3 regions of the Corynebacterium gottingense genome follow, and region 1 is predicted to be linked to each of the others. Evidence: predicted binding sites of a transcription regulator. Region 1 holds the regulator's gene; each other region holds the start of a gene.
The links. Region 1 encodes LexA, which represses DNA repair genes until DNA is damaged. Its sites were predicted from a motif close to CGAACANNTGTTCG; they were not measured.
Positions count from the first base shown of each region.

Region 2: the regulator LexA is predicted to act here: its motif matches at 1,564-1,577, upstream of CKJ82_RS03745 (HNH endonuclease signature motif containing protein).
Region 3: the regulator LexA is predicted to act here: its motif matches at 1,346-1,359, upstream of CKJ82_RS11055 (HNH endonuclease signature motif containing protein).

Region 1 covers NZ_NSGN01000001.1:243,969-247,246, forward strand. Annotated here, with positions in the region: gene hrpA (ATP-dependent RNA helicase HrpA) at 1-290, shown strand, start outside; gene nrdR (transcriptional regulator NrdR) at 317-775, opposite strand; gene CKJ82_RS11575 (hypothetical protein) at 867-1,082, opposite strand; gene lexA (transcriptional repressor LexA) at 1,464-2,150, shown strand; gene CKJ82_RS01190 (transcriptional regulator SugR) at 2,384-3,169, shown strand.
Region 2 covers NZ_NSGN01000003.1:22,394-25,671, reverse strand. Annotated here, with positions in the region: gene CKJ82_RS03750 (BCCT family transporter) at 1-1,460, shown strand, start outside; gene CKJ82_RS03745 (HNH endonuclease signature motif containing protein) at 1,757-3,040, shown strand; gene CKJ82_RS03740 (GNAT family N-acetyltransferase) at 3,037-3,278, opposite strand, start outside.
Region 3 covers NZ_NSGN01000013.1:7,914-11,191, reverse strand. Annotated here, with positions in the region: gene CKJ82_RS11055 (HNH endonuclease signature motif containing protein) at 1-1,292, opposite strand, end outside; gene dnaB (replicative DNA helicase) at 1,778-3,277, shown strand; gene CKJ82_RS11045 (heavy metal translocating P-type ATPase) at 3,258-3,278, opposite strand, start outside.

The sequences.
Region 1 (3,278 bases):
CCCACCTCCAGCACATGCCGCGCTACATCGAGGCTATCCGGATTCGCCTTGAGGACATGCGCGTGGATCCCGACCGCGATGCGGACCGGCAGGCAATTGTCGACGGCGCGAAGTCGTACCTTGCCGCCAGGTTGGCCAAGCTCCCCGCCGGGCGGGAAAAGACTCGCGCCTACAAGGACGTGTTGTGGAGGATTGAGGAACTGCGCGTGAGCGTCTTCGCGCAGCGCCTTGGCACGCCGAAGCCGGTCAGCGCCCGGCGCATTGAGAAGATGGTAGACAAGCTGACCTAGCGGCGTGAGCTACAGACTCAACCGGCTCAGAAGTCCTCTTTGTCGCGCCGCCGCATCAGACGAATCTCTGATTCGAAGTCGTCGGCGCTCTCGAACGACTTGTACACGGACGCGAAGCGCAGGTAGGCGACCTCGTCAAGCGCGCGGAGCGGTTCGAGCACCGCGAGGCCGATTTCGTGCGCGGGGATCTGTGAGCTGCCGTGGGAGCGCACGATCTCCTCGACCTGTTGCGCGAGTCGTTTGAGCGCGTCGTCCGACACGTCGCGCCCCTGGCAGGCACGCCGCACGCCGACGATGAGCTTGTCACGGTCAAACGGCTCGCTGATCCCGTTGCGCTTCACCACCGTCAGCACTGCCTTTTCCACGGTGGTGAATCGCCCCCCACATTCGGTGCACTCACGACGCCGGCGGATTGCTGATCCTCCTTCAATGATGCGGGAGTCCATCACACGCGAATGATCGTTGTGGCAAAACGGACAGTACATTGCAGGCTCCCGCTCCTCGCTGTTCTGGGTACGCCCCGGGGACGTGCGCCCGGGCTTGCCTCCTCAATGTACCGTCCCCCGCGCCGCTTCCCTAGCGGGCGCCAGCGACGTATTGGGCGGAGACTTGGTGGCTCATCGACGCGGTGTCGTCCGAGAACGCACCGCCCACGATCGACCCGATCACCAGCGCGGCGCTCAAGCCCAGTCCCACGAGCACGCTCTCGCGCTTTTCGCGGTGGGATTCGAACCGATCGTCCGCTCGGTCTGGCCACTGCGCCGGATCACCCCTCCCCACATCAACGGCCATTATCGAATTACTGAGCGTTCGAACATGCTCAGCCCCACACCGCCGAACACCACGGGTTTCAATGTCCCACTCGTCAGCACGAGCCGGCATGGAAGCCACCTCGAAGCGAGTAGTAGAAGCACCGTAACTACCATTTTGCATCATCGTCATAAGTTCATTCCTTTCACGTTCACCGCAATCTTACGAACCGAACCAACACTGTCGAACGGAATACCGTTCAGGCGTTCGATGTCGGTTGCATGTTCGATTTATAGCAGGCACGTCAGAGCTTGTCTAGCGGGCGGGTTGAGAACTCGAACATGTTTGCCCGATCTGGTAGGTTGTGCAGTGCGTAGTTAGCGCGAATAAACTCACACACAGTCACCATCAAAGGAGCACCTCATGGCCCGCAAAAAGGCTGATGCCAAGGATTTGGACATCTCGACGCTGTCTGATCGTCAGCGGCGAATTTTGGAAGTAATTCGGGACGCCGTCGTCCTTCGCGGCTACCCGCCAAGCATTCGCGAGATTGGCGACGCAGCTGGGTTGCAGTCCACCTCGTCCGTCGCCTACCAGCTCAAAGAGCTTGAAAAGAAGGGCTTCCTGCGCCGCGACCCGAACAAGCCTCGCGCGGTCGACTTGCGCCATCTCCCCGACGCACCCGGCAAGAAGCCGAAGCCGAGCACGGACACAAACGTGCCGGAGGATGCGTCGACTCCGCGCTACATCCCAGTGGTCGGCCAGATTGCCGCCGGGTCGCCGATCCTCGCAGAGGAGAACGTGACGAGCTACTACCCGATGCCGGAGGATCTTCTCGGCGACGGCGACCTGTTCATGTTGCAGGTCGTCGGCGAGTCGATGCGCGATGCCGGCATCCTCCCCGGCGACTGGGTCGTCGTTCGCTCCCAGCCCGTGGCAGAGGAGGGAGAGTTCGTCGCAGCCCTGCTCGACGGCGAGGCGACGGTGAAGGAGTTCCACAAGGATTCCAGCGGCGTGTGGCTCCTCCCCCACAACGATGCCTACTCGCCTATTGACGGCACCAATGCGGAAATCATGGGACGCGTCGTCTCCGTGTTCCGCACCATGTAGCACCTCCACCCTGAACACACGCCCGCAGCGATCCCTCGCGCGGGCGTTTTTCTTGTTTGTAGCTCACCTCCGCTTATCACCTTCAACCACTGTGACGATTTCCGGATATGTGGCGGGTGCTGCCCCCGCTTCGGGGGAGTCGGGCACAACAACAACCAATCGGGCACCAATCAATGCGACAATGACAGGTATACGTTTTCCCGTCTTACATCCCGACATACTGAAGGAGCGCCGTGTACGCAGAAGAACGCCGGCGACAAATTGCCTCCCTCACCGCGGTTGAAGGTCGAGTCAATGTCACTGAGCTGGCCGAAAAGTTTGGAGTCACCGCGGAGACGATCCGTCGCGACCTGGCTGTGCTCAATGACGAGGGCATTGTCCACCGCGTGCACGGTGGCGCCGTAGCGAGCCAATCCTTTCTCACCACCGAGTTTCCGCTTGAAGCCCGCTATCGCGCCGCGTCCACGGCCAAGATGGCGATCGCCCGTGCAGCGCTCCAATTCCTCCCGGACCGGCCGGACCGATCTCTCTTCCTCGACTCTGGCACAACCATCAATGGTCTGGCCGAGATTATTGCCAAGCACCCCTCGGCCAAAGATTGGCACATCGTGACCAACTCGCTGCCCACCTCCCTCGACCTGGCAAGCGCGGGTTTGGAAAGTGTGCAGCTACTGGGTGGAACCGTTCGTGCGATCACCCAAGCGGTCGTCGGAGACATCGCGCTTCGCTCCATCGCCATTCTGCGCGCCGACGTCGCCTTCATTGGCACCAACGCATTGACCATTGATCACGGGCTCTCCACGGCCGACCCCCAAGAGGCCGCGATCAAGAAGGCGATGGTCACAAACGCGCACAAGGTGGTGGCGATGTGCGACTCGACCAAGCTCGGAAACGACTACCTGGTGAGCTTCGCCCGCCTGAGCGAAGTCGATGTGCTGGTGACCGACTCGGAGGCGCCAAAGTCCTTCATCGATGAACTCGTCGCACACGGCGTCGACGTCATTACCGCGTCCGAGTAAGCCCGTTTTCCCGCTCACTCGTGTGAGATCGCTTCCGAATGGTTGAAAAATCACACCTATTCGGACATACTTGGGGGGTGGCGCTTAGTGCCCGGCATCGCCAACAGAC
Region 2 (3,278 bases), on a different contig from region 1:
TCATGTTCTGGGGCGCCGCGGAGCCGCTGAACCACGCGTACAACCCGCCGCGCGGCGATATGGAACCGATGAGCCGCGAGGCGATCGTGCAGGCCTTCGAGTTCACGTACTACCACTTTGGCATCCACATGTGGGTGATCTTCACCCTGCCCGGCCTGGCCATCGGGTACTTCGTGTACAAGCGCAAGATGCCGGCGCGCATGTCGTCGATGTTCGCTCCGCTGCTCGGCGGTCGGGTGTACGAGACGCCGGGCAAGCTTCTCGACGCCCTGGGGATCATCGGTACCATCTTCGGCCTCGGCGTCTCTGTGGGCCTTGGCGTCCTGCAGATCTCCGCGGGCCTGAACATTCTGTGGGGCGTGCCGCTCATTACGCCGGTGCAGCTGGGCATCATCCTGTTCATCACCATCGCGGCGTGCCTGTCCGTGGCCACCGGCCTGGACAAGGGCGTGAAGATCCTGTCCAACGTGAACATCGGCGCGACGATCTTCCTCATGCTCTTCGTGCTCGTCTCCGGCCCGACGCTGGCGCTGATGGGGCAGATCACGGAGTCTTTTGGCATCTACGGCAACTCGCTGCCCGAGCTGATGTTCTGGGTGGACTCCTACAACGACAACCCGGGCTGGCACGCTACCTGGACGGCGTTCTACTGGGCCTGGACGATCTGCTGGTCCCCGTTCGTGGGCATGTTCTTCGCGCGCATCTCGCGCGGCCGCACCGTCCGCGAGTTCATCGGCGGCACCATCCTGCTGCCGACGGTGTTCGACCTGATCTGGTTCTCCATCTTCGGCCGCGCCGCGATGGAGATGGAGGCTGAGGACCCGGGCGTGCTGACCAAACCCGTGGTGGAGGACGGCGACACCCCGCGCGCCCTGTTCTCGCTGCTGGCGGAGTACCCGCTGTACGCGGTGACCGGCGCGGTCGCCCTGTTTGTCATCGTGATGTACTTTGTCACCTCCATGGACTCCGCCGCGCTGGTGGTGGACATGTTTGCCACCGGCGAGGAGAACAAGTCCCCGGTGTTCTACCGGGTTGGCTGGGTTATCGCCGTCGGCCTGGTGACCGGCGCGCTGCTGTTTATCAATGACTCCGGCATCCAAGCCCTCCAGGAGGTGGTGATCATCATCGCCTTCCCGTTCTTCATTACGTACTTCATCATGATGTGGTCGCTGGTCAAGGCGATGACGGACGACTCCGCCGCCGCCCGCCGCTACCGCTCCCGCCAGTGGGAGAAGACCGACACCGCGGAGAAGCTGGAGGAGGGCGAGAACAAGCCCGCGCCGGGCTACGACTCCGAAGGCAACCCCGTTGACCGGCCCGAGTTTGAGTACGACGCGGAGGAGGGGACCTGGCGCCTCGAGGACTCCCTCATCCTCGGCGAGGATGTGCAGGTCTCCGGCGACGGCGAGCCGAAGGCTGGTTCCAAGGTCAACTGGGTGGAGCAGGAAGACCCGAAGTAGGCGCGATCGGCGCCGAAGGCTGAGAAAACTGCGCAATGCGTAGTTTTCTCAGCCTTTTTCGTGTCGTGAGTGGAGAACTGGAGTTTGGGTTCCGCAGCGCATTCGAACATATGCTGAGGAAACTGCGCATTGCGTAGTTTCTGTGAGTCTGCCGAGCTGAGGGCAGCTTCTCGACGCCCACATCTCCGGTTGTTATAGCACATAACAGCAGGTAAACGGCGTGTTCGGGCGGGGTGCTACCGTGTTGCATACAACCAAAACCTCGACCATCCCACCTCCCGAAAGGGGCCTGTGCCATGACGATCACGACCACCGATGCCACACCAAAGCCACCTACCGCAGACGAAAGTGTGGACGATACTGCGCAAGATTTCGAACATTCTCCGGGCGGCGACAAAGCGATCGCGGAGCTCGCTTCCCGCATCGAGGACACGTTTGGCAGGATCACCACCTGTAAAGCGCAATTGCTGCACCAGATTGGCATCTTTGATTCGCTGCGGCTGGCCCGTAGGTGCGGGGCGAGGACGACCGCGGGGTGGCTGGTGCGGCGGCTGGGGATCTCGCAGACCACAGCGCACGAGTACGTGCGCGTCGCTCGTGAGCTGACCACGTACCACCTGCTCGCGGAGGCATTCCAGGAAGGTGCAGTGAACTATTCCAAGGTGCGCCTGCTCCTCCCGTACCTGAAGAAGAACGACGAGTCGACGCTCGTGGAGATGGCACGGAAGTACGGCTACCACGAGCTGGAGGCGGAGCTTGCGCTGCTGGACAGGGACGAAGGCGAAGATGCCCCGACACGGTCCTCGTACGTGCGGATTGCGGAGCGCAAGAACGGACGCTTCGGGCTGTGGGCCGACCTCAGCCCGATGGAAGGCGCGCAGGTAGCGGCCGCGCTGAAGATCGGGGAACTGGCCTACCACGACGTTGACCTGCAGGATGCGGTCAACCGGGACGCGGTCGAGGAGGAGCTGGAGGACCTGCCCACCTCGTCCGGGATCGGGATGCCTACGGGCAAGGTGATGCTCGCTGCGTTCATGGGGATGGTGAATGTCGTGCGCTCGCGCCCGAAGAACCCGCTACGTGCCCCGGGTGCGCACGTCAACATCGTGACCACGGTTGACGGCGGGGCCTATTTGCCGGTTGGGGGCGCGGCGGCGTCGGCAAGCGTGGCGCACGCCGTGGCGAACGCCATGGTGCGCGTGAACACGGTGGACAAGGACGGCCTGATTCTCAACACGTCGAGGGCGTCGAGGCTGGCCACGGACGGGCAGCTCAACGCGCTGATGACCATGTGGGGCGGGCGCTGCGCCATGCCCGGGTGCGACCATACGAGGTTCATTCAGGTCCACCACGTTCACGACTGGGCGGACGGAGGCGCCACGGACCTGCACAATCTGCTGCCGCTGTGCTCGTCGTGCCATGCGATGGTCTCGGAGGGGTGGATTCGCATCCTGGAGGACGGCCCCGACTTGCACTTCGTGTTTCGGGACGGGAGCAGGTTCGTGGCGGAAAGCTATCAGGCACCGCTGCGCAGCGACGCGTCCTTGACCCTGCGCGAGTTCAACCAGGGGAGCGCTTAGCGCGCTAGGCGCATCCTGCGGTGGGGGATGCCGGTGTCGAGGGACTCGTCGCCCTCCGCGACGAGTCCGTAGCGGGAATAGTAGCCAACCAGGCCGGCTTGGGCCTCGATGATCAGGTCGCCCGGCCAGCGGGTGGTGTACTCAATCCCGGTGCGCACGATCTCGGGGCCGAGGCCGGTGCCGCGGTGCGCCGGGGCGACGACGAACCTGCCGAAGCGCGAGCCGGTCTCGGTGGGGA
Region 3 (3,278 bases), on a different contig from region 1:
CCGTGGTTGTCGTACTCGTCCAGCAGGTGGTGCGCCCGGGCGAGAAAATCTGCGTACGCGTCCCGGTTTCGGGCGACGTTGGGCAGGGTGCTGCGCCAGCGGGTGGTGGTGGGCGTGGTTTCGTCGAAAAGCGGGCCCTCGTGGCGGCTGAGGAGGTAGGTGCCGTCTTCACACAGCCACACGATGTCCCCGGTGACAGGGTCGGGGACGTAGAAGATGCGCTTGTCGGTCTTCATGTTGTGGTGGTGCGGGCAAAGGCAGAAGAGGTTGTGAGGCGTGGTCTCTCCACCGCGGTCGAACGGGATGCGGTGGTCCAGTTGGCAGGCGGTTGCGGGTCTGTCGCAGCCGGGGAAGATGCAGTTGCCGTCTCGGGCGTGCGCGTAGTGTTTCATCCCCTCCGTCGGCGCGTAACTGTCCGTCTTGGTGGTGGCTGTCTCATCCAGGTTGGCCGTTTCAGGCGGGTGGTTGCTGAGCAGACTCTCGAGCTCCGCGGTGGCGAGGGCGTCAGTCCATCCGTAGCGAGGAATGAATACGGGGGCGCCGGCCGCCCGGGTGCCGTCGGCGCCCGCGGGTGCGTAGAGATGGATGCGGACGTTCGCGGCAGGCTCGACATCGCCGTTGAGGAGTTTTACAGCGGCGTCCGCGAGCGAGACCTTCTCCTGGCGGGCCGTGGCCTGCAGCGAGGCGCGAAGGACGGCCATCGTGGTGGCGTCGGTGCTGAGCGTCATTGTTGCGATGCCCGCGCTGCCGTGGTCCTCCTGCGCGGAGAACTCGACGTTACGCGCGCGGTGGTTGTGCTCTGCTTCGCGCTTCTTGCGCTTTTCCGGGTTGTGGCTGAGGCCGACGTCAAGCTTGGCAATCATCGTGCGGATGCGGCGGGCAACTGACGCGCGGGAGGGGAGCTCCTGGTTTGCACGCTTCGGCGTGAAGATCCGGGTGAGCATGTCGTCAAAAGCCGCCCACGTTGCTTCGTCCGCGGAAGCGCCGATCTTGCACAGGGCAGTATCTATGCCGGTGAGCATGTGCACGGAAAGGAGACAGGTCTGCTCTTGCAGTGCCAGCAGCTTGGGCAGGCTGGCGAGCCGGAAATACGCCAAAACCGCAGCTTCGACCTCATGTTTGGGGCGGCTGGTAACCTGAGCTAACTCTTCGACCTCCAGGTCGAAGTCTTCAACCGCGGTCGAGGCTGCGTAGCCGCGGTAGAGGGCAAACTCGGCCTCCCGCATGCGCTGCGAAAGCTGCGCGCGATGGTCCGTCGAGTTTTGGCATCTGAAGTAGTGAGCGGGTGGCACGATTCCCCCTTTCTGCGGTGAGCGGTCATTGTGGTCATTGCGGACAATTATACCGAACATATAAACGACGGCAACGTCTGTGACCATATTGTTACGCTGTGTTCTAGTAGGTGTGTGCGAGTCACGTCCCGCGCTGTACCGGTGGCGCCCCTACTGCTGTGGATAACTCTGCGGAATAAGCCCTGTTCAACGGCAAAGTTTAGGTTACTAGCCGGTGAACTTACGCCTGTCAAATCTGGTGGTGAACGGGGTTTTTCACAACCTGCACACACAACTCAAAAAGTCCCAAAACTCCTGTGACCAGCAGCGATGCGCCGTTTCCCCAGGTCGCTGATACTAGTTATCCACAAGTTATCCACACCCTGTCCTGGGCCGTGTGTACAAGACGTCGATTCATCCCCAAGTTATCCACACCTACCTGTGGAAAACGCAGTGTTTGGCCGTCGCGGTACGCTGAAGGCCTATGAAACAAAGGGGTGACGACGATGGCCGACGATGCACTTCACGGCTTTGATGATGACTACGTCCTGCCGCCAGAGCCACGCGACGAGTTCAGCGAATTTGGCGACTTTGATGACTTCAGCGGAAATTCGCGGCGAGGTCGCGGGAATCAGCGGTATCAAGGACAGAGGGGACAGCAGGGGCAGCGCAACGGCCAGGGCGAGTACCGCCAACCGCCGCACGACGAGCGCGCGGAGCGCTCGGTGCTGGGCGCGATGCTGCTCAACCAGGAGGTCGTACTCGACGTCGCGGAGGGCCTGCAGCCGGAGGACTTCTACTTTCCGGCTCACCAGCTGATTTACCAGGCCATTATCGAGCTGTTCTCCTCGGGCAGCCAGATCGACGTGCTCATCGTCTCCGGGCGGTTGGACCGCCTGAACCAGCTCGAGCGGGTGGGCGGGGCGCCGTACCTGCATACGCTGATTTCGGAGGTGCCGACGTCGGCAAACGCCCGCTACTACGCGGAGATCGTGGAGGAGAAGTCGCTCCTCCGGCAGCTTGTCAACGCCGGTACGCACGTGGTGCAGCTGGGTTACGAGGGCGAAGACGGCATGGAGATCGAGGCGCTGGTGGATCGCGCGCAGCAGGAGGTCTTCGGGATCTCGCGCAATAACCAGGGCGAGGACTACCGCGTCCTTTCGGAGCTGCTCAAGCCGACTATCGACGAGCTCACGCAGATCGCTCAGGGCGGCGCCCTCGACCAGGGCGTGCCGACCGGGTTTACGGACCTGGACAACCTCACGAACGGCCTGCACGCGGGCCAGATGATCATCATCGCGGCCCGACCTGGCGTGGGTAAGTCGACGCTCGCGCTCGATTTCATGCGCTCCTGCTCCATCCAGCACGGCAAGACCTCAGTGATCTTCTCGCTGGAGATGAGCGCCTCGGAGATCATCATGCGCATGCTGTCGGCGGAGACGGAGATCAAGCTGTCCGCCATGCGTGCGGGCAACATGGAGGAGCGGGATTGGGAGAAGCTCACCACCCGCCTCACCGAGATCCAGGACGCTCCGCTGTTTATCGACGATTCCCCAAACCTCACCATGATGGAGATCCGGTCTAAGGCGCGGCGCCTGAAGCAGCAGCACGGGCTGGATCTGGTGGTGCTGGACTACCTGCAGCTGATGAGCTCGGGCAAGCGCGTCGAGTCGCGCCAGCAGGAGGTCTCGGAGTTCTCGCGTAACCTCAAGCTCCTGGCAAAGGAGCTGGAGGTGCCGGTGATTGCGATTTCCCAGCTGAACCGTGGCCCGGAGGCGCGTACGGATAAGAAGCCGCAGCTGGCGGACCTTCGCGAGTCAGGCTCGCTGGAGCAGGACGCCGACATGGTGTTCCTGCTCTACCGTCCGGACTCACAGGATCGTGACGACGAGCGCGCGGGCGAGGCGGACATTATCGTCGCGAAGCACCGCGGCGGCCCTATCGACACGATCCCGGTGGCGCACCAGCTGCACTACTCTCGCTTTGTCAATATGGCGCACGGCTAAA